3 regions of the Mucilaginibacter gracilis genome follow, and region 2 is predicted to be linked to each of the others. Evidence: riboswitches for the same ligand, from Rfam matches in the RefSeq annotation. Region 2 holds a riboswitch; each other region holds the start of a gene.
What was found. Region 2 has a riboswitch for S-adenosylmethionine ahead of BDD43_RS02485 (cysteine desulfurase family protein). Riboswitches for the same ligand answer to the same signal wherever they lie in the genome.
Positions count from the first base shown of each region.

Region 1: another riboswitch for S-adenosylmethionine. It lies ahead of metH (methionine synthase); the one in region 2 lies ahead of BDD43_RS02485 (cysteine desulfurase family protein).
Region 3: another riboswitch for S-adenosylmethionine. It lies ahead of BDD43_RS16855 (O-acetylhomoserine aminocarboxypropyltransferase/cysteine synthase family protein); the one in region 2 lies ahead of BDD43_RS02485 (cysteine desulfurase family protein).

Region 1 covers NZ_RBKU01000001.1:1,922,703-1,930,875, forward strand. The annotation lists gene BDD43_RS08265 (HAD family hydrolase) at 1-526, shown strand, start outside; gene BDD43_RS08270 (hypothetical protein) at 533-1,828, opposite strand; gene metF (methylenetetrahydrofolate reductase [NAD(P)H]) at 1,880-2,836, opposite strand; gene metH (methionine synthase) at 3,046-6,762, opposite strand; SAM riboswitch class I at 6,916-7,026, opposite strand; gene BDD43_RS08285 (Bax inhibitor-1/YccA family protein) at 7,188-7,922, opposite strand; gene BDD43_RS08290 (hypothetical protein) at 7,987-8,173, opposite strand, start outside.
Region 2 covers NZ_RBKU01000001.1:590,615-598,787, reverse strand. The annotation lists gene BDD43_RS02505 (cation:proton antiporter) at 1-6, shown strand, start outside; gene BDD43_RS02500 (TlpA family protein disulfide reductase) at 25-582, shown strand; gene BDD43_RS02495 (hypothetical protein) at 594-1,037, shown strand; gene BDD43_RS02490 (isopenicillin N synthase family dioxygenase) at 1,034-2,023, opposite strand; gene BDD43_RS02485 (cysteine desulfurase family protein) at 2,144-3,274, opposite strand; SAM riboswitch class I at 3,334-3,435, opposite strand; gene BDD43_RS02480 (hypothetical protein) at 3,573-3,782, shown strand; gene BDD43_RS02475 (winged helix-turn-helix transcriptional regulator) at 3,999-4,292, opposite strand; gene BDD43_RS02470 (hypothetical protein) at 4,601-7,417, shown strand; gene BDD43_RS02465 (nucleoside phosphorylase-I family protein) at 7,414-8,173, shown strand, end outside.
Region 3 covers NZ_RBKU01000001.1:3,810,159-3,818,331, reverse strand. The annotation lists gene mqnE (aminofutalosine synthase MqnE) at 1-449, opposite strand, end outside; gene BDD43_RS16865 (ankyrin repeat domain-containing protein) at 568-1,275, shown strand; gene BDD43_RS16860 (trans-sulfuration enzyme family protein) at 1,318-2,436, shown strand; SAM riboswitch class I at 2,536-2,647, shown strand; gene BDD43_RS16855 (O-acetylhomoserine aminocarboxypropyltransferase/cysteine synthase family protein) at 2,919-4,232, shown strand; gene BDD43_RS16850 (homoserine O-acetyltransferase family protein) at 4,329-5,381, shown strand; gene BDD43_RS16845 (homoserine dehydrogenase) at 5,697-6,932, shown strand; gene BDD43_RS16840 (glycosyltransferase family 87 protein) at 7,074-8,173, shown strand, end outside.

The DNA.
Region 1 (8,173 bases), 1.3 Mb from region 2:
TGACGACGAGATTAAACACTTCCTGGATACAGTTTGCACCATGCACTGGAACGAGGAGCAGGATGCCGGGCGACCGGTAAAAGAGGGAACGGAGTTGCTAATAAGCCAATTCCCGGAGCATAGTGATAATATACTCGCTTACTATGAACGTTGGGAAGAGATGCTGGGCGGTGAAATACCGGGAACGGTGCAGATATTAAAAACGTTAAAAGATAGCGGCCAATACAAGTTGTATGCGCTAACCAATTGGTCGACAGAGACGTTCCCGATAGCTTTAAGCCATTACCACTTTTTGAGCTGGTTTGATGCCATTGTGGTATCGGGTGCGGAGGGCATCCGCAAGCCCGACTCCCGGTTTTACCAGTTACTTTTGGATAGGCACCAGGTAAAGCCGCAGGAAGCTTTGTTTATTGATGATAATTACCGCAACATACTGGCCGCAAGGGAAATGGGTATTGAATCGATCCATTTTACATCGGCGGACGAGTTGCGTCAACATTTGAGCAAATTGGGCGTTAACGCTTAACCTGTGTTAGTGATGCCCAAAAAAGTAATGCACCCCTGCGTTATAATAAGCGGTTTGTAACGAATAGCCGCCTTGGTAGGTGAGGTATGATGAAGGTATCATATAATTTAAAAACAGCTCTATACGTTTATTAAACACCACGCCGGATTGAAAGGAATAACTGATCCAGGTATCTTCGAGCTTATATGGCGGATAATTGACGGTTGCGGGTGTAATGCGGTAATCGGCACTAAGTGTTGTAAAAGTTACATAGCTTTGGTTGGTGTACTTTGAAACGTTTACTATTAGGCCCGCATCGATATATACTTTGAGCGAGTTAGCATTATACAAATTGTAAATAAATTGCGGTGTTATCCTCAAATTATATTGGTTATAAGTATAGGTAGAAGTAAGAGTATACGGTAGTAATGATAATGTGGTTAATGCCTGTTGGTTTTTAATTACAGGGTTAATGTAACTTAACCCAGCTTCCAAACGGAATAGAAACTTTTGCACTACGGGGTTGGTAAATATATCTAAACCGAAATTAACTTGAGGTGTGGTAGTGGTGCCGCTGCCATTTTCGAAATTGGGTTCGCGATGAAATGTTGAAGAGGCTACACTAAATCCGGCACCTGCAAAAAACCGTAAACTTGATAATCCATTATCGGTAGTACGTTTAGCACGGTTGGCTTTAGTAGTTCCGTTAATCATGTTCACAATGCCTTCAATATCATCTTCTGTGTATGCGGTAGTTTGAACTTTTTCTAACATACCGACATTAGATTGTGCGTACCTGGCAATCAAGTCGGCTAACTGGCCAAGGTATCTGTTATCAAGTTTAATATCAGTATTAGAGCCTGCATAGTATCGTTGAAAACCCAATTCGTAAGGTTGCTCGCTTTTTTCCTGGATAAAGAATCGGGTTTTTAAACCATCGGTATAGGATAGTAGCGCTACATTATTGCCTTTGACTATCATTCTTAAAAAAAAAGAAGCTTCTTTACTACTTGTATCTTTGGCTACCGGCAGATCGGGAAAATTAGTTTTGTTCATGCTGATACTACCTTTATAACTAAGGTACCCGTCGAGCCCGTCTACAGTAAACGACTGGATTGATGCCGGATAATAGATGTCGGATTTTTTATCATCCAAACTTGTTTTAAAGTGTATCGATTCGGGGTTTATAGTCCATTCGTGATAATCGATATAGCCAATTAAAACTTTATCATTAGTGATAGTTATAGAACCCTTGTGATAATTAGCCTGCGACAAGGCGTAAAAAGGGCATAGAAGCGCGGTAAAAAGTAATATGTATTTCATGATAAGGTTGCAATTAGCGCTGCCAATATATGAATATTATTAACCTTATAATTAAAATACCGCCTGCGCTATGCGTTTAGTTGGCTCCGGGTTGCCCATGGTGTAAAAGTGCAATACAGGTACGCCAAATTGCACCAGCTCTTTACATTGCTTTATCATCCACTCAATACCAACTTCTTTTACGTCTTTTTCGGATTTGCAATCGGTAATGGCTTCGCTTAATGCTTCGGGTATATCAATATGGAATATTTTAGACAGGCTTATTAACTGCTTGGACACCGTGATGGGTTTTAAGCCTGGTATAATGGGTACGGTAATGCCATTGGCGCGGCAATTGTTTACAAAATCGAAATACTTTTGATTATCGAAAAACATTTGGGTTACAATAAAGCCTGCGCCCATATCAACCTTTTGTTTCAGATATTTAAAATCGGTTTTTAGGTTTGGAGCTTCAAAGTGCTTTTCGGGATAACCGGCAACGCCTATGCAAAAATCGGTTTTGTATGATGTTGGGCCGGTATCGTGCAGGTACATGCCATTGTTCATGTTTACTACCTGGCCTAACAAATCGGTGGCGTAAGCATGGCCGCCAACGGTGGGTACAAAGCCCGATTCGGCTTTGCGGGCGTCGCCGCGAAGCACCAGTACGTTATCGATACCTAAAAACTGGAGGTCGATGAGTGCGTATTCGGTTTCTTCCTTGGTAAAGCCACCACATATTAAATGCGGAACGGCATCAACCTTATACTTATTCATGATGGCTGCACAAACGGCAACGGTGCCGGGGCGTTTGCGGGTAATGAGTTTTTCGAGCAGCCCGTTTTCGTGCTCTTTATAAATATGATCTTCGCGCAACGAGGTAACATCAATAAAGGGTGGTTTTAACTCCATCAACGGGTCGATGGCGTTATAAATGCCTTGTATGCTCTGGCCCTTTATTGGTGGCAAAAGCTCGAACGAGAATAATGTTTTGCCGTTTGCGTTGGCGATGTGTTCTGTTATTTTCATAAACCCCAAACCCCTAAAGGGGCTTTAATTCTTTAATGTACAATTATATATAAAACTATGTCATTTTCAGGGAACAACAAGTTTTTAAGTGTTTGATATTCCCATCAAGTGTCATTGCGAGGTACGAAGCAACCGCTTGCTTTACAGAGCGGCTTTGCAGGTTCGCTTTGCTTCCGTGCGATTGCTTCGTACCTCGCAATGAAATGCCACTAATAATTAATATTAGGGCTCAACCAGCGTTCGGTTACTTCCAAATCGGCACCTTTTCTTTGGGCGTAGTCCACAACCTGGTCTTTGCTTATTTTGCCTAAGCCAAAGTAACGGGCCTGGGGGTGTGCAAAGTAAAAACCACTTACCGATGCTGCTGGCGTCATGGCCAGGCTTTCGGTGAGATGCATTTTGGCGTTGTCTTCGGCTTTTAGCAATTCAAATAAGGTTGTTTTTTCGGTATGGTCCGGGCAGGCCGGGTAACCGGGTGCAGGGCGTATGCCCTGGTATTTTTCTTTAATCAGGTCGTCGCTGCCTAAGCTTTCGTCGGCGGCGTAGCCCCAGTAATCTGTACGTACCAGTTGGTGCATTTTTTCGGCAAAGGCTTCGGCTAAACGGTCGGCAAGGGCTTTGGCCATAATGCTGTTATAATCGTCGTGGTCGGCTTCGTATTTGGCAACCATCTCGTCGCAGCCAATACCTGCCGTTACGGCAAAGCCGCCCCAATAGTCGGCAACACCACTTTGTTTAGGTGCTATAAAATCCGACAGGGCATAATATGGCTCGCCCTTTACCTTTTCGGCCTGCTGGCGAAGTGTGTAAATGGTTGATAATACTTGGGTACGGGTATCATCGGTATACAACTCAATGTCATCGCCAACACTGTTTGCCGCCCAAAAGCCAATTACACCGTTTGCCTGCAATAGTTTGTTGGCTACAATTTCTTTCAATAAAGCCTGAGCATCATCGTAAAGCTTTTTGGCTTCAACACCAACCACCTTGTCGTCAAATATTTTAGGGTAGCTTCCGCGAAGTTCCCAGGTATGGAAAAACGGTGTCCAGTCAATATAGGGTACCAAATCTTCCAAAGGATATGCCTCAATAACTTTAGTGCCTAAAAAGCTAGGTTTGGGCGGTATGGCACTTAAATCGAGTTCTATTTTTTGTTTGCGGGCATCGGCAATGCTAACAAAACGCTTGTCGTTCTTTTTGTTTAAATGTGCTTCCCTGGCTTTGGCGTATTCATCTTTAATGCCTTGTATGTAGGCATCGCGGTTGTCTTTGTTCATCAGGTTGCTGCACACGGTAACGCTGCGTGAAGCATCTAAAACGTGAATTGCCGGGCCCGAATAATTAGGATCTATTTTTACAGCCGCGTGTATGCGCGAGGTAGTTGCCCCGCCAATAATTAACGGAATAGTAAAACCTTCGCGCTCCATTTCTTTGGCAAAATGTACCATTTCATCAAGCGATGGGGTAATTAAACCGCTCAGGCCAATAATATCAACGTTTTGCTTTTTGGCTTCCTCAATAATTTTATGAGCCGGAACCATTACGCCCAGATCAATAATTTCGAAGTTATTGCAGGCCAGTACTACGCCTACAATGTTTTTACCAATATCGTGCACATCGCCTTTTACGGTTGCCATTAGTATTTTACCGGCATTGCTGCGCTCGTTATCGGCACCTTCGCCTGCGGCAAGTACGCGGGCCTTTTCGGCGGCTATAAAAGGCAGCAGGTAGGCCACAGCCTTTTTCATAACCCGGGCAGATTTTACTACCTGCGGCAAAAACATTTTGCCTGCACCAAATAAGTCGCCAACAATGTTCATACCGTCCATTAGCGGGCCCTCAATAACCTCTAAGGGTTTGGCGTATTTTTGGCGGGCCTCCTCTACATCATCGTCCAGATATTCGATAATTCCTTTTACCAGCGCGTGCGAAAGGCGTTTTTCAACCGGGTCTTTACGCCATTCTTCATCCTTAACAATCTCTTTGCCTTTGCTTTTTACGGTATCGGCATATTCAACCAGGCGTTCGGTAGCATCGGCGCGGCGGTTTAGTAAAACATCTTCAACCAGCTCTAAAAGTGGTTTAGGTATTTCTTCGTAAACTTCCAGCATCCCGGCGTTAACAATACCCATATCCATACCGGCCTGTATGGCGTGGTATAAAAAGGCCGAGTGCATGGCCTCGCGCACAGTATTGTTACCCCTAAACGAGAACGATATGTTACTTACGCCACCGCTAACCTTGGCATGCGGCAGGTTTTGCTTTATCCAGCGGGTGGCTCCAATAAAATCAACCGCGTAGTTGTTGTGTTCTTCCAGTCCGGTGGCAACTGTTAAAATATTGGGGTCGAAAATAATATCTTCGGGAGGGAAGCCAACTTCGTTAACCAGTATGTTGTAGCTGCGTTGGCAAATTTCGATACGACGGGCCAAACTATCGGCCTGCCCGGTTTCGTCAAACGCCATCACAACGGTAGCTGCACCGTAAGCCATAATTTTACGGGCCGATTCGCGGAATTTATCCTCGCCCTCTTTTAGCGAAATGGAGTTTACAATACCCTTGCCCTGTAGGCACTTTAAGCCAGCCTCTATTACGCTCCATTTACTGGAATCGACCATGATGGGCAGCTTGGCAATATCGGGCTCAGAGGCTATTAAATTCATGAACTTAGTCATGGCGGCTTCCGAATCAATCATCCCCTCGTCCATGTTTACATCAATTACCTGGGCACCGCCTTCAACTTGCTGGCGGGCAACCACTAAGGCACCTTCGTAATCTTCGGCTAAAATAAGCTTGCTAAACTTTGGCGATCCGGTAATATTGGTACGCTCGCCCACGTTGGCAAAATTGCTTTCGGCGGTGAGGGTAATAGCTTCTAAACCACTCAGGCGCATGTTATTTTCAATAACGGGGATGGGCCTGGGGGGGAAATTGTAAGCTTTTTTTGCAATGCAACTGATGTGATCGGGAGTTGTGCCGCAACAACCGCCAACAATGTTGACTAAACCCGCTTGCATAAAATCTTCAACCAAATGGGCGGTTTCGTGTGGAGCCTCGTCATAGGCGCCAAACTCGTTGGGTAAACCGGCATTAGGATAGGCCGAAATATATACGCCCGCTTTTGCGGATAATTCTTCAATATGCGGGCGCATATCTTTAGCACCCAAAGCGCAATTTAAACCTACCGAAAGTAAGTTGGCATGGCGTATGGAGTTCCAAAAGGCTTCAACGGTTTGCCCGGATAAGGTACGTCCCGAGGCATCGGTAATGGTGCCGGAGATCATGATGCCGCCCGTTTTGCGGAAGGCAGGATAATCTTTACCGGTAGCTATACACTCATCTTCGTACTTTTTAATGGCGAAAATGGCTGCCTTGGCGTTAAGGGTATCAAATATGGTTTCGATGAGCAGTACGTCCGAACCGCCATCAACCAGGCCGCGTACCTGTGTGTAATAGGCATCAACCAAATCATCAAACGTAACGGCGCGGTAACCAGGGTCGTTAACATCGGGTGATAGTGATGCTGTACGATTGGTTGGACCGATGGCTCCGGCAACAAAGCGGGGTTTATCGGGGGTTTTAAGGGTATATTCTTCGGCTACCTGGCGGGCAAGGCGTGCGCCTTCGTAGCTCAGTTCGTAAGCCAGTTCTTCCAGTTTATAATCGGCAAGGGATATTACCTGTGTGCTAAAGGTATTGGTTTCAATAATATCGGCACCAGCCTCCAGGTATTCGGCATGTATGGCCTTAATAATATCGGGGCGTGTTATGTTAAGCAGGTCGTTATTGCCCTGTAAATCCGAATGATGATTTTTAAAACGTTCCCCACGAAAGTCGGCTTCGGTGAGCTGATACCGTTGTATCATGGTGCCCATAGCCCCGTCGATAATGAGAATGCGTTTTTGTAATTGTTGTCTGATATCCATGTTTTGTATTGAGTACTGCGTATTGCGTAATGAGATGAGCTTTACGAAGTTGAACAAAGGGTTTTAGCCTCGCTTAAAATCGCAATACGCAATACTCAAATCGCAATACGTAAACAAGCTTATATCGAAAAGTCGGGCATTGGTGTTGACTTTCGCTTATCTGTCCTAAACCGCGAAGTGTGGTTTAAGTAGAATGTAGCACCTTGTAAGTACAGGTTGCTAAGACATCGCAGGGTCTAATCCCTCCGTCTTTCTCTATAAGCAGCGCAAAGTTGCACAATAAAAGGCAGAGATGCAAGAGCGACGCACTAACACACCAAGCCCGGAGTTAAGATAAGACATTGGTTTGACCATAGCGACCGACACCGGCCTAAACAACAAAGCCCCCGCTTTGGCGGAGGCTTTGAGTTGATATTTTGTTGAAATTATCTTCTGCTACCTCCAAATAGGCGGAGTAACATCATAAACAAGTTAATAAATGTAATGTACAATTGAAGGCCGCCAATTAAAGCTAACTTTTTTGAAGGCAAGCTGCCATATTCCATACCCGAGCCTATGCGTTTTAACATTTGTACCTTGTAAGCCGTTAGGCCAACAAATACTACAACACCAATGCAGCTTAAAATATAATCTAAAGCGGCACTACCGATAAAGAAGTTTACCATGAATGCTATAAACAGGCCAATAAATATGGTGTAAAGAATTGTACCCATTTTGGTTAAGTCTTGATGGGTGTAATACCCCGCAATGGCCATAATACCAAAAACAAGCGATGTTGTTATGAAAACACCGAATATAGCCGTTGCCGAATAGGCTAAAAATATTAAGCTAAAGCTGATGCCGATTAAAGTGGCATAGGTAACAAATAGCAAAACCAGTATAGGGTAAGCTATTTTATTGTAAGCTATTTGCATTAACAGCGCAAAAATTACCGGTGAAAAAATAGCAAGATAGCCTAAGCCGGTTAGTCCGCCGGTAATTGGGTCGAATATCAGTTTTAACAAGGCTTCGCTTCCTGTAAAATAATAGCTTACCAATGCAGAGATACCTAATGCTGCAAACATCCAGGTAAATACGCCTGATAAAAATCTGCGTGACGATGCGGTTTCGTCTAATTGTATTACACTATCGTATCTGTAATTTATTTTTTGCTCTTCCATTTGTATAAAATTAATTAATGTTTGCCTAATGGTTCAGGCTCAAATTTAGTAAAACTCTTAGATATTAATTCAACCGTTTTACCAGTTGTTCTTCTACTTTTTTAAATACTTGCACGGGTTTTAAGGTGCGCCAGTTCAGGTCGTCTAATGCACCGCCGAAGTTGATGTAATAATCGATGTTGTTTTGTTTAAACTCATCAATAACATGGTCCCTAAAGTTAATACCCGCTATCCAGCCATCTTCAACTTCC
Region 2 (8,173 bases):
CTGTGAAACCATATTTATCAACTCATGAAAAAAAGAATCTTATTCCTGCTTTTAAGTTGCCTGGCCGTCGGCGCGTTGGCCCAAACGGTTGCTACAAAAACCGATGATGACCGGGGCTATATTGTTAAAGTAGGCGATGTTGCGCCGGATAACTTCTCGTTAAAGTTGGCTGATGGCAAAACAACCTCGCTGAAAGAACTGCGTGGTAAGGTAGTGGTGTTGCAATTCACCGCAAGCTGGTGCAGCGTGTGCCGTACCGAAATGCCGTACTTGCAAAAAGATGTATGGGAAGCCAACCAAAACAAAGACTTTGTACTGATCGGCGTAGATAGGGATGAACCTTTGGAAAAGGTTCAAAAGTTCCACCAGGATATGAAGATCACCTACCCGCTGGCGCTTGATCCGGGGGCCGATATTTTTGGTTTGTTCGCAGATAAAAAAAGCGGCGTGACCAGGAACGTGGTGATTGGTCGTGATGGCCGTATCGTTTTCCTTACGCGACTGTACAGCCCGGCAGAATTTGCTGCGATGGTGAAAGTAATTGATGGCTTGTTAGCTAAAACCAGTGCATCTGTTAACTAATGAAGTATGTTATGAAAAGAAAACTGGCTCACTGCGTTATTATGGGGTTACTGATATTAATCAGTAACCAGTCATTCGCACAAAAAACCACCGTTGATGCGGCACCCATCACGATTGAGAATTACTATAAGATCAAATGGGGTTATGCGGATGAGTTCATTGCATTATGGAAAAAGAACCATTACCCGCTTTTGAAAAAATTGTTGGAAAAGGGCGATGTATTGAGTATCAAAGCGGAATCGCCGATCATCCATAGCAGCGAGGACAGCCGATGGGATTTTAAGGTAACCCTTACTTTCAAGACCGAGCACCTGGCTTTTGACTACAGTATCACAGAGCCCTTTAAGAAACAGCTCTTTCCTGACCAGGACAGCTACCAGAAAGCGGAGCAGCACCGCTTCGAACTGGTTATTGCACATTGGGACGTACCGGTGGAAAGTGTTGCCCTGCCCTAAAGTACTTCTTTGCGTAAACCGGGAAACACTTTACCTATCTTTTGCAAAAGATACTCGCCATAAGTTCCTTCAAAAGCATGGATATTCGTTTTGTCCCAACGCTGCGAAGTATCCTGCTCCCGAATATTGTCCGGGATGTTAGTTATCGCTTCGATCTTGCTGTCAAATCCCGGATCAAAAAATAGCGGAAATGATAACCTGCTTTGACCTGATGTGTTCAATACCCGGTGCGGGGTGGACCGGTAGAGCCCTCCTGTCATCTTGTCGAGCATATCGCCGATATTGCAGATGAACGTGCCTGGTATAGGTGGGGCATCGATCCATTCCCCTTTGCTTTTTACTTGAAGCCCACCCACCGAATCTTGTAATAACACCGTTAGTAAGCCATAGTCGGTATGCTCTCCGACTCCCCATTGTGCAGGCTTTGGCGCTTGGGTAGGATAATGAAAAATACGGAAAAGGATAAGCGGGTCGCTGGTGTATTTTGAATAAAAGTAATTTGCCGGCAAACCTAAACTGAGCGCGATTCCTTTCATAACAAGCTGTGCGGTTTCGGTCACGGCATCTACATAAGCCAACACGGTTTGGTCAAAGCCTGGTGGGTAGTCGGGAAATAAATTTCGGCCATGTAACGGTATACCTGCATTAACCTTGGGATGATCATCGGGCAATTCGGTGCCAAAATACAGGCCTTCTTTTTTATCAGGTTTGCCAGACGTAAGTTCCGCGTTAACCGGGAAAAATCCCCGCCAGGCGCTGCCGCCTTTCGCCATGGCGATCTTTAATTTTTCGCTTTCCACGAGCGCGAAAAAGAGTTTGCTTTTTTCCATCAATTCGCCTTGCAGTTCATCGTCCACGTCGTGACCCGAAACATAAAAGAAACCATGCTCGGTACAGGCATGATAGATTTGCCTGGCGATGGTAACCTGATGTTCCGGGTTGTCTATTTGCTGGAAGTCGATGATGGGGATAATTGTTTTATGCATGATATAAGTTCAAGACCTAATATAAGCGATTTAAGGTACTATGCTAAGCGGATTTTCTTATCGTAGTTAATTTAATGCAGCTTGCATATTCCTAACTTCCAAAAAAGGTCATTGGATCATTCAGGCTGCCACCGAATTGTAAACCGCTGCCAGTTTTTCTACCACCCGTTCGATCTCTTCAGGTGTATTGAATTTACTGAATGAAAAGCGGATAGTTATTCGTGCAGGATCCGCCCCGAGCGCTTTGAGTACCAGGGAAGGCGACCCACCTGAACAGGCGCTGCCACCGGATACCGCTATACCTTCACTATCCAGGTAGTGGAGTAAATCAATGTCTGCAGGCGCAAGGCTCACGCTTAAAACCGTATAAAGACTTTTATCGGGATGCGCTGAATTTCCGTTGAACCGGAGGTCCGGCAATATTTCTGTTAAGTTGCCGGCCAGCGAGCTTTTTAACTGGCTGATATATTTGCTGTCTTCTTCGATATGGTTACAAGCGATCTCCAATGCTTTGGCCATTCCAACAATACCCGGTATGTTTTCAGTACCCGCACGTGCGCCGCTTTCCTGCCCCCCGCCATGGATGATCCGGTTCAGCTGCTGCCCTTTTCGGCAATACAAAAATCCAACACCCTTAGGCCCGTGAAACTTGTGCGCCGAGGCCGCCAAAAAATGCACCTTTAATTTACTGAGATCATGCCGATAATGTCCCATGGTCTGTACCGTATCCGTATGAAACAGAGCACCGTATTTTTCACAGAGATCGCCGATAAATTCGATATCATTCAGGTTACCCACTTCATTATTGGCGTGCATAACAGATACCAGGTTACGTGTATTGGTCATTAGCAAATATTCGAGATGTTTCAGGTCTAGATTGCCTTTTTTGTCGTGCCTGATAAAGCTGATACGGGTATGATATTGCTGACTTAAGGATCTCAGTGTTTGTAAAACGGCTGGATGTTCGAATACCGTGGTGATCACATGGTCGATCCGGTTGGCCGTCACCGCTGAAACGATGGCGATGTTATCTGCTTCGGTTCCGCCTGAGGTAAAAATGATCTCTTCCGCTTCTGCATTCAATAAGGTGGCTATCCTCTTGCGGGAACTTTCCAAAGCGGCCCTGGCTTCTCTTCCTGCACCGTGGTTTGAAGAAGGATTTCCAAAATGATTCAAAAGGTAAGGGGTCATCGCTTCCAGTACCTGGGGGTGGAGCGGAGTGGTGGCAGCATTGTCGAGATAAATATTCATCTTTTTTATTTTTTATGTCTTATCTACCTATCGCCAGAAAGCTGTGGGACAGCTATGTATTCTTATCGTTCTCCCGGAGGAGTTGGAGTTAGCACCTTTTATATTCAATAGAGGTTGCTAAGACGTCACAGGGCCATTCCCTCGGTCTTTCTGGATAAGTATAAAGAACGTTTCACCAGCAAATATAGATTATATTCTATAAAGTCTATAGTTTTTATAGAATTAATTTGAAAAGTACAATTCTTTGTATAGATTTGTCAAGGAAGTACTCAAAATAGGGGCTCATGTAATTTAAAAAATGGCGTTGGAAGGATCGTTAAAAAACATTTGGAAAAGGATCACTTCATTCCTTTATTACGGCAAAGAAAGCAAGCCTGCTGATGACAGCCGGCTGATATGGGTTTCGACATCATTGACATGGAATGATGACCTGCCGGTTTGGAACGACGCTTATTCGAATCATATGAGATCGTTACACGATTCATACTTTACGGAGCATCTTTTTTGACTTCTGTGTGAAATAAGAATTCTTTTCATATTAGGTTTATAATTGGTTAGTAAATGCCCCTGCCCATCAGGGGCTTTACTTTTTTTTAAGAGGTTAAGGCCTTTATTTCGCCGATCTTGTAAATAAAGCAACAGACATATTACTCATCTGATGAAGCAGTATTCACATCTATTTACCACCTAATTTTTTCATCGTCAACCTGACGTGTTTTAAATTCTACGAGGTGGTCATTTCCTTAATGATGTTTTTCCTGTGTTGCTTTCCCCAAACGGCCATTTCATCAATAATTGGTTTTAGCGATCTTCCGTAGCCAGTAAGTTCATATTGAACTGTTATGGGTTTTGTTTCCAGGACAGTACGCTTAACTAATCCATTTAACTCCAGTTCCTGCAATTCTTTGGATAGCATTTTGGCTGCAATACCCTCAATATTTGCAATGAGTTCCATGAATCGCTTTTTCCCGAAACTAAGGGAGCCAATTATTCGGATTTTCCATTTTCCGGATAGCATATCCATGGTGTCGCGGATCGCCCGGTGGTGAGCGCATCTAATTCAAAAGATAGTTTCATTTGAAGTTTCAAATAGGTTACAAAGTTATTTTTGAGCAGTCTAATATATTGATTTTGAGCAGTCTAATATATTGATTTTGAGCAGACTTTCTTGACAAGCCATCTGATTGGTTAGTCAGACTCTCAAAAATAGTATTCGCACCACAAGCAGTCCGGTTTTCAGGAAGGGTTACAGACCAGATCTATAAAAGTATATCGTCGCTCGACACGGCACCCGCATTACGTCCGCAGATATCTTGCGTGATTTCTGTGGTCGATACCAGGGTACGCTTGGAAGGCAAGGAGAATAAACTCTATCGCCCTTCAAAGTATTTCCGATATGATGATTTTGACGAAAAAAACATCGTCTCGCTGAAAAAAAAGAGGATATATAAACACCTGACCAACCCTTACCCTGGAAAAACGCCCGTTAGAATCAACCCTATCCTCAATTCCAGGGTAACTTTCAGGTCAAAGCATAGCGAAGAGGATAGTATCGTTTACAACCATGTGCTGGATTTTTTGGGACAGCTGCCCGAAGATTGCATGCGGATAGGCCATTTCGCACAAAATTCGCTGCATCACAGCTACTTTATAACCCCGGCGCAGCTTTTCACTTCGCCGAAAGACCCTTTTGATAAAAAATCATCTGTTAAGAATTATGGTATCGCGTTGATAGAGAATGTACTGAAAAAGATTAAAGCGAAGGAGGAGAATCTCGATGTCAATTATTTTATCAGGTCAGCCATTCGCCAAATTGATTATCTATGTGAAACTTCCGCATTAAAAAGTCATTCGGACTTCGATGATTTTAGCGTCGTCAAAGATAAATTTCTCTGGCAGCTTAATAAGATACAAGGAAGCATCAATGCCAAAAAGTCTTCAAAGAGCAAACGTGACGAGTTTGCAGGCAACGAGGATGACTTTATTTTTTACCCTGTGTTTTCCGGAATAGAGCATTTACACAAGATCGATTTCCAGGAACTTTTCGGTGTCAAATACAGCAATATTATACCCTTGCAGCGTTTTGATACAAACAAGGGGTGGCGGTTCATTATTCCCCAGAAAAGTTACAATGAAAGATTGAAGGGCAAAAACGCGATCGTCGTCGATATGGGGTCTTTCACCGGCGATTCCATCATCCAAATGGTGGACGCGCTCAGCGTTTTTGAGCTGAACAAAATCACGGTTATTTCGTTGATTGGTCGTCTGGAAGATTTTGACCGCGAGTTCTTTTCAAAAGTGCAGGAGCTTAAGGTTAAATTATTGCAGTCGCCAGAGGGTACCGCTTCCGTTCATAAAGACGAGGAAAAGCTGGCCCCGCTTAAAATTTACTTTGGCGTAAATTTACATATTCCTCCCGCCTCGTCTTCTAAAATCTGTGAACACTGCCAAGAAATCACCCTGTTGAACAGGTACCGGCAGATCGAGATATTTAATAAGACCCCCGCTATCAAGTATATTGAGGAACGCTTACGGGTGTTGGAATTAAAGCATTTCAGTGAAATCGAATTACAGTGCCCTCCATACATGCCCAAGACGCGGGGAGGTGCATTTGACGTAGAAACTTTTTTTTCGGTCCGAAACCATCTAGGCAAGATTGATGGTTATCGTTTCTACACGGACTATTACACTTTTTTTGATGATTTAAAGGAAGGGACTGAAGGCTTTAACGAGCATATAGAAGCAATCATTGCTGTCAGTTTGCATGAAAAACACTTATGGAAAACGATCAATAACCAGTTACCTGACGTTAAAGAAAAGATCCGGGTATATATAGACCATATCATGAGCCAAAAGCTGGCGCTCAGACAGCTGCATTACAACTGGGATGTTGTAAGTCTGCTAAAATGTTATTTTCTGGTAAACGAACGTGACGAAGAACTTGTCTTTGGCGTGGAGACCCAAACAAAGCTTTTCGGCTTCATAGTGGCTAACACGAATGATCATGAGCCAGGCTTAAATTATATATCTTACAAGTTTGCTCAGAATTTCCACATCAATAAGGAGGTTCGCAATTTAAGTCAAAAGAATTTTGATCAAACGCCGCTGATCAAATCCATCAGGGTGCTTTGGGGCCGGATCGAGCGTAACAAAAATCTTCCATATCATAGTCTTATTACCCATTTTAACAGAAAGATCGTGAACGCGGAACTGATCGGTGGAAAAGAAGCGGTAAAAGGTTTTTTCACCTTGTCGAGAATGTATGATGAGGCATCAGCCTACTATCCCAACCACAGCAATTTTTCGGTTACTATTAATGGGCTAAAGACATTTATCAACGAAATAAAAAATGTTCCTGCGGACATCAAGAATTTCAAAGCTGAAATGGAGGAAGCGGAGCGCAATTTTCAGCCCCTGATGGAGGGCATTACTGAAGTTAAGACCTACCTGAAATCATTGTATAGGTTTTTTGACAAAAACAGGTTTGCCGAGGAATATTTCAATGGTGGAAAAAAGCTGGGCGACTACCTTGACCGTATCAACTATACACTTGGCCAGCGTATTTCGGTAAAAGCGAGGTTTGATGAGATATGGAATATCGTTCATGAACTGGAAAGTGCCTATTTCTCACTTGATGATGATGACAATTTCTATTCGATCTGGAAATTGGCGAATTACATCAGCGTACTGGACATTTGGCAAGGTTTTACAGAATCCAATAACGAAACCACCCAACAAGTGTTTTCAAAATTCTTTGCCCGTAAAGGTTATGGCAAACGGATCCAAAAGGAATTAGGCCAGTTCGAAGTTTCAGCCACCAAATCTTACGTCAACGTCGGGGTAAACATACACCCTTACCTCTTGATAGCGATCTGCAAAGAATTGTTGGATAATTCATTTACCCATGCCCCGGGATCGGATGTAAAAGTAAGTATTACCACGGAAACTAACCCGGATTCGCAGATCACCTATTCCGTTATCAGGTACCGGCAGAATCAGGCGTCTAAGGGAGAGAAAAAAAATGGTTTGGTTGACGTCGACAAAATCCTCGATGACTTTAACGGGTCTATGAAATTTGTGAATCGTCCAAATTCATTATTAATAAAAATAGCGATTCCAATCACCCAATATTCCAAAGTATGACAAAAGACCCGCTTATAATTTATTTTCACGACGAGAAGAAACTTGCTCAAAAAGATGACAGTGAGTTTTTTAACAACATCTCAAGGATCGGAAAAGAAACGTCCATCCAGGTGACAAATATCGAGCAGTTCACCGCTTTGATGAATTATCTTGATCCGGCTACCGATGTATATGTGCTGGTTCACATCATGGGCGATCTGAAGTCCAAGAACCCAGACAAGGATTACCACGGTGAGGCATGGGGCTTGGAACTGAGCAAAAAGTATGAGCACTGTAATTATTATTTCGTTACAACCAGTAATAATAAACGGCCGGAGATTATCGATGGGCGTAAAGTGTACGTGCTAAATGAATTTTATCGTCAGGCGGTTAAGAATAAAAGTGTTGATTTCCCCTCGCAAACGATCAGGGAGATCAACAAACAACAACCAGCTAATTCTGCAGCAGGCGATAGTAATGATAAGACAGATGTCGATTTTGTGATCCTAACGGCCCTGTATTACGATGAGATGGAAGAGGTAAAATCCGCATTTAATATAACAGAACAGCACCGGTTCAACTTTGGCAAGAACGTAGGTTATTACTTTGTCTTCGAAGGAAACAGGATAGTAGCGACATCCCAGGCACAAATGGGAATGGTTGAAAGCGCTATATTGAGCATGGAATGTATTTATAAGTTTAATCCCCGCTATCTGATCATGCCAGGGGTTTGTGCGGGAGAGAAAAAAACCGAATTCGGCGATATCATTATACCTA
Region 3 (8,173 bases), 3.2 Mb from region 2:
TCGGGCCGGTGTTCCTTTATTCTGCGGAACAGTTCGGCATAAAATGCTACATCATACTGAGGCAATACACCACCAACAATATGCACTTCGGTAACGGGCTCATTATCGTATTTTTTTACGATGTTAAGCATATCCTCCATAGTGTACTCCCACCCTTGCGACCGCTCTTTGATTAATACCGAGTACGAGCAAAACTTGCAATCGTACACGCAAAGGTTAGTTGGCTCAATATGGAAATTACGGTTAAAATACGTTTTATCGCCATGCCGCTTTTCGCGGATGTAGTTTGCTAAAGTACCCAGGTAAGCCAGTTCGCCTTTTTCGTAAAGTGTAACGCCTTCGTCAAAAGTAATGCGCTCGCCATCGTAAACCTTTTGGGCTATTAATTTAAGTTCGGGAAGCAAAAGCGGATTATTCAATAAAACGGATAAAGATAGTTGGGAGTCCATTGTTAAAGCTTTGGCTACAAAAGTACAATAATGAGGGTAATTTCATTATCATTTTGATGTAACAAACTTTGATTATAATTACCTTTGAAATATTAAGCAACCTTTATTCTGCCACTTGATGAAAACCATCGCTGCATTATTATTTTTCTTATGTCCCTTAACAGGATTTTCGCAAGCTATATTTGACGCTATCGCCAATAAAGATTACGACCAATTGCTGTTACTATCAAAAACGCCGGGGAATTTGAGTGTGACAAACAAAAATAAAATGACGCCTTTATTAGCTGCTGCAAATTCTGCCGACTTTAAGTCGATAAAAATATTGGTTGAAAGCGGTGCTGATGTAAATGCAGTTGCAAAAGCCAAATGGAATAGTTTAATGATAATTTGCCAGGTTGGAAATATTGAAATGGCCAATTATTTAATTGAAAAAAATGCTGACGTTAATGCCCAGGACGATCATTATTGGAACCCCCTGATTATTGCATCAAGAAACGGGAAAACCGACATTGTTGCTGCATTAATAAAAAAAGGCGTAGATGTAAATACTAAAGCGCTCGATAAAAGTACGGCATTAATTATAGCGTCGTTTAAAGGGCACACAAAAATTGTAAAAATATTACTCGAGAATGGTGCCAAAACGGATGCTGTGAATCGGGATAAGGAAACAGCTTTATTTTTAGCGGCAAAATATGGCAATGAAGAAATTGTAAAACTGCTATTAAAATACCATGCGGATACAACATTTATTGGCGCGGATGGCCAGACCATTTGCCAGGCCGCCAAAAGTAATGGACACGCAGAAATGTGCGATCTATTGCAGTAGCGATTGCAATGTAAGCACTGTTTTACCAAACACCCCATCACCATGAAAATAGAAACCATAGCCATACACGCAGGCAACCATACCGATAAAGCAACGGGTGCTGTAATACAGCCCATCACTACATCAACAACTTTTTTACGCGAAAATGGAGGTTACCCCGGCGGTTATATTTACAGCAGGGCCGGCAACCCTAACCGCACATCGTTAGAGAACGTGCTGGCTAAGTTGGAAGGCGGGTTAGATGCTGCCGCTTTTTCATCGGGCAATGCAGCGGGTATGGCCGCATTCCAATCGCTTAAACCAGGCAGCCACATTATTGCGCCCGATGATATGTACCACGGCTTGCGCAACCTGCTGAAAAATGTTTTTGTGGGAATACTGGAGTTTGATTTTATTGATATTAACGATACCGATACACTGCAAAACCATATTAAACCCAACACCGTTTTAATATGGTTAGAAACCCCATCGAACCCTTTATTAAAGGTTACCGACATTAAAAAAGTAGTTAGCATAGCTAAAAAGAACCAGCTTTTGGTAGTTGTTGATAACACTTTTGCTACGCCCATTTGCCAGCAGCCCTTAACTTTAGGTGCCGATTTGGTGATGCATTCGGCAACCAAATATTTTGGCGGCCATAGCGATTTAATGGGCGGAGCCCTCATAACTGCCCATACTAACGATTGGTGGCAAAAAATAAAGCAAGTGCAAGAAATGGGCGGCGCCATCCCCTCGCCTGCCGATTGCTATATGCTGGTGCGCAGCATTAAAACCCTGCCATACCGCATGAAAGGCCACGTACAAAATGCACAAATACTGGCCGAGTTTTTAGAGAAACACCCTAAGGTTGAGCGCGTAATGTATCCGGGCCTGCCATCGCACCCGCAACACCAAATTGCCAAACAGCAAATGTTAAGCTTTGGCGGTATGCTTTCTTTTTGTGTAAAAGGTGGTGTTAACCAGGCTGCCACCGTAGTTAACGCCGTAAAGCTTTTTACACAGGCCACCAGCTTAGGCGGCGTTGAGAGCCTGATAGAGCACCGGGCAACCATTGAAGGGCCCGACACTAAAACCCCTTTTAACCTGCTCAGGGTATCGGTAGGGTTAGAAAATATAGAGGATTTAATAGAAGATATATCACTGGCTATCAATACGATATAAAAATACTCGAAATATAGTTTTGAAAAATGATTTTTCATACACTATATTTGAAACATTATTTGGTAGCGATACCAAAAATCAATACCTCTAAAAAGGTTTGATTTATAAAGAAGTGGCGAGAGATCAGGCTCATTAACCCACTGGCAACCCTCCAAAGCGGAGAAGGTGCCAAATCCTGGCCCGGTGAATGGATCATCGGGGAATATAAATGTACAACCATGAAAATACTGTTGTTGCTTTTAGACACTTTTAATTACCGCACCAAGCCTTTTAACGCTTATGCTTTGGCCCCTGTTTTAAACCGCCAAATGTATATGTGTTGCTGCCGTTATTGCTAAACGACAGAAAGCGCGTATCTTTTTCACTCACCCGAAAATTTCGTGTACAATTTCAAAAATGGATGCAGGGCATCCCTTTGAAATTTGCTTAACCGGACATTATTAAATTAAAATTGGTAAAAAAAACATTAAAACAACATCCCCATGTCAACTCCAAAATTTGAAACTCTGCAACTCCACGCCGGCCAGGAAGCCGACCCAACAACAGGTTCGCGGGCGGTACCATTATATCAAACCACATCATACGTATTTAAAAACGCCGAGCACGGTGCCAATTTATTTGCCCTAAAAGAGTTTGGCAACATATACACCCGCTTAATGAACCCCACTACGGATGTATTTGAAAAACGTATTGCAGCCCTCGAAGGTGGTGTTGCAGCCTTAGCCACAGCATCTGGCCAGGCGGCGCAATTTTTAGCACTCAATAACATATTGCAGGTTGGCGATAACTTTGTGAGTTCGCCATTTGTTTACGGCGGCACTTATAACCAGTTTAAGGTAGCCTTTAAACGTATTGGCATTGAGGCCCGCTTTGCCAAAGACGATACCGCCGAAAGCTTTGAAAAACTGATTGACGAAAACACCAAAGCAATTTACCTGGAAACTATAGGTAACCCCGGCTTTAATATTCCCGATTTTGATAAGATAGCCGCACTGGCTAATAAATACGATTTGCCTTTTATTGTTGATAACACTTTTGGCGCAGGTGGTTACCTTTTCCGCCCGTTAGAGCATGGTGCGCATGTTGTGGTAGAGAGCGCCACTAAATGGATAGGCGGCCACGGCACCAGCATTGGTGGTGTTATTGTTGATGGCGGTAATTACAATTGGGGTAACGGCAAGTTTCCGCAATTTACCGAGCCGTCCGAAGGGTATCATGGGTTAGTATTTGCCGATGTTTTTGGTATTGGCGGGCCGTTCGGTAACATTCAATATATTATCCGTGCGCGGGTTGAGGGCTTACGCGATTTTGGTGCTTCGCAATCGCCATTCAATTCGTTTTTGCTGATACAGGGTTTAGAAACCTTATCGCTCCGTGTGCAACGCCATGTTGATAATACTTTAGAACTTGCTAAATGGCTGGAAAATCATCCGCAGGTAGCTAAGGTAAACTACCCGGGCTTGCCATCGTCACCTTATCATGCTTTAGCTAAAAAATATCTTAAAAATGGTTTTGGGGCAGTACTGTCATTCGAGCTTAACGGCGAAAAAGAAAACGCAGGCGAGCTGATTAACAACCTTAAACTGGTTAGCCATTTAGCCAACGTTGGCGATGCTAAAACTTTAATTATTCAGCCGGCAGCTACTACCCACCAACAATTAACTGATGAGGAACAAGCGGCAGCCGGTGTTACACCTACCCTGCTGCGCGTTGCCGTTGGCATTGAACATATTGACGATATAAAGGCAGATTTTGAACAAGCCTTTGCAAAAGTAGCACAACTGGAGCTGGTATAAAAAAAGCTAATCTCTAACTTTCCCCGCAAGGGAGAGAACTAAAATAAAAACTAAAAACAAAAAGCCCTCTCCTTTGGAGAGGGTTGGATGAGGCTAATGAGCGCAGAAACATTTAAGTACTCAAAAACTATAACGCTGGAATCCGGGCAAAAGCTGCACGGCTTACAAATTGGGTACCATACTTTTGGTAAACTTAACAAAAACCGTAATAACGTAATATGGGTTTGCCATGCGCTAACCGCAAATTCCGATGTGATGGATTGGTGGGCCGGCTTGTTTGGCGAAAACGATCTTTTTAATCCCGAAGAACATTATATAGTATGCGCCAACGTTTTAACCTCGCCCTACGGCACAACTAACCCGGTAAGTATTAACCCGCTAACGCAGCAGGGTTATTTTTTGTCGTTTCCGCAGGTTACCATCAGGGATATGGTGCAGGTGCATCAAATACTGGCCGGGCATTTAGGGGTTGATCAAATTAAGGTATTAATTGGCGGCTCGTTAGGTGGCCAGCAAGCTATGGAATGGGCCATTAGCCAGCCTCAAAAAATAGATAATTTGATATTGATTGCTACAAACGCCAAGCACTCGCCATGGGGTATTGCCTTTAACGAATCGCAAAGGTTAGCCATCAGTACCGATCGTACATTTTACGCCAACAAACCCGATGGCGGCAATAAAGGTTTAAAAGCCGCGCGCAGCATGGCCCTGCTATCATACCGTGGCTACGAAGCCTACCATGCTACACAGTTAGATAAAGACAATGAAAAACTGGACGATTATAAAGCAGCATCATACCAAAATTACCAGGGCGAAAAGCTGGTAAAACGTTTTAACGCCTACAGTTACTGGTATTTAAGCAAAGCGATGGATTCGCACAATGTGGGCCGTAGCCGCGATGGAATAGAACAGGCTTTAGGTACAATTAAGGCTAAAACGCTGGTAATTGGCATCACGTCCGACTTTTTATTTCCGGTTAGCGAGCAGCAATATTTGGCCAGGCATATCCCGAACGCCGTTTACTCGGAGTTTAACTCGATGTATGCACACGATAGCTTTTTAATTGAAACAGAGATATTAACCAAAACCATTGCCGATTTTTTAGATGAAAGTTTGGATGGCAAAGTGGTAAAGATGCAAACGGCGTAGAGCTTAATTGTTATTGCGAGTGATAGAATGCTGCGGCCTATGAAAGTGAACTGACGAATAAGAGCGTTGGCTTGTGCGATTCCCCTCTTGAGAGGGGCGGAGGGGTGTGTTATTTTCGAGATGCCTGGCGTACAACACACCCCTGCCACCACACGTTTCAACGCGCCCCCTCTCGAGAGGGGAATTAAAAACGTCATGGGTAGGAACGAAGCAATCGCAAACTATGCGAGGCCGTTTTGCTTCCGTGCGGTTGCTTCGTTCCTCGCAATGACATTTTTTTTAAGATTTAGAAAAAGAATTGAATACAAACATATAATGAGTAAAAAGTTAAAACTTGGCATTTTTGGCTTCGGTGTTGTGGGCCAGGGACTGCATGATATTATCCGCACCAAAGCGCTAAACTTCGAGATTGTTAAATTTGCAATAAAAGACGCCAGCAAAAAACGTACTTTACCTGCCGAATTATTTACAACCGACAAAAACGAGATACTTAACAATGCGGAAATAAATACCATTGTTGAATTAATAAACGACCCTGTTGCCGCTTTTGATATTGTTAAAAGAGCATTAACATCGGGCAAAAATGTGGTATCGGCCAGCAAAAAAATGATTGCCGATAATTTGGAAGAGTTAATATATCTGCAAAAGCAACACGGCACATCGTTACTTTACGAAGGATCTGTTTGCGGCAGCATTCCCATTATCCGTAACCTGGAAGAATATTACGATAATGAGTTGCTGCACTCTATAAGCGGTATTTTTAACGGTTCGTCAAACTACATCCTATCCAAAGTTTATAACGAGGGTTTAGATTATGATACGGCATTAAAACAAGCACAAGACCTCGGTTTTGCCGAAACCGACCCAACATCGGATGTGGGTGGTTTTGATGCTAAGTATAAACTGGTAATTGCATCGGCACATGCCTATGGCGTTGTGGTTAAGCCAGAGGATGTGCTTAACATCGGCATACAAACCCTGTCGGCCTATGATTTGCAATACGCCAAAGAAAAAAGATTAAAAATTAAACTGGTACCCGTTGCCAAAGAACTTGACGACCAGCATGTAGCCATGTTTGTTTTACCACGCTTTGTAAACAGCGATCACTTTTTATACAACGTTGATAACGAGTACAACGGGGTTGTGGTGCAGGCCGCTTTTGCCGATCAGCAATTCTTTTTTGGTAAGGGCGCGGGTGGCCACCCTACCGGCTCGGCTGTATTGTCGGACATTGCTGCACTGCGTTACGATTACCAGTACGAGTACAAAAAGGCGCACGAAAAGAAAGACCTGAAGTTTACCAATGATATTGAATTAAACGTTTATGTGCGTTACGAAGATGAAAGTTTAATTGAAGCTTTAGCCTTTGATTACATCCACGAACGCTTTTACTCGGGCAACTTCCGTTTTGTAATAGGGACTATCAAATTAAAAAATCTGATTGCCAATCAATCACGTATATCAGCAGAGGGTGCTTTTGTTGCCTGCACCGGCGACTTAAAAGAAATAAAGCTCCATGTGCTGACAGATTTGGCAACCGAAGTTTTGTAGAGATTTCTTCGGGTTGATTTAAGAGGCTCCTTAAACGGGGCCTCTTTTTTGTTTTAGCCGCCGCGTATTTAATAACAATACCGGGTTTGTACAACACATATATTTTATATTTTTGCAAGGCTAAATTTACAATCCCCTGTTTTGATAGAAAAAATTAAAAAACTGTTTACCAATAAATATTTTGTTTTAACGCTGTGGTTTGGTTTAAGCTTTGTTGCAGCCCTTAAACAAGCGTTGTTGCATGTTATTAACAACTACAAAATATACAAGTACACGTTTTATAACCTTATTCATCAGCAGAATTTATTTTTGCAATACCCGCAGTTTTTTGAAGATAAAAACCATTACGGCCCTGTTTTCGCGCTGGTAATAGCACCTTTTTATATGCTGCCAGATGGCCTTGCGGTTATGCTTTGGAATATTTTTAACTCCTTTATGCTTTATAAAGCGGTAACGCTTTTGCCTATAAACAACAAAAAGCAGATTGCCATATTTTTAATTTGCGCCCACGAATTAATGACGGCATCTTTTAGCGTACAGGTTAACCCCTTTGCAACAAGCCTAATTATATTGAGTTATGTACTCATTAAAAACAAACACGATTTTTGGGCAGCCCTTGCAATAGCCCTGGGTACCTATATTAAGCTTTACGGTATTGTTGGCCTGGCTTTCTTCTTCTTCTCCGAAAACAAATTGAAATTCACCCTGAGCATGGTGTTTTGGACAGTGGTTTTATTTGTGTTACCCATGCCATTTTCGTCGCCACGCTTTACGGTACAATGTTACCAGGATTGGTACCACAGCCTATCCGACAAAGACATTGAAAACTCCGGCTCCACCATGCAGGATATATCTGTTAAAGGTATGGCAAGGCGTATTTTTAATATACCAACGCTATCAAACATCTGGTTTTTGGGGCCGGGGATTTTGTTATTCTTTTCCTCGTACCTGCGCATTAAATCGTTTAAAAACACGCAATTCCAGCTCTTAATACTGGCTTCAACTTTAATATTCCCAATCATTTTTAGCAGCAGTTCCGAGTCGCCAACTTATATTATCGCTTTTTTGGGCGTGGCTATCTGGTTTATTAGTTTGGATAGGCCAATTACTAATTTTGAATGGTTCCTGCTTATTTTTGCTGTTGTAATAACCAGCTTTTCACCGTCGGATTTGTTCCCAAAATACATCAGTACACACATTACAAAACGATACGCTTTAAAGGCCCTTCCCTGTTTTATGAT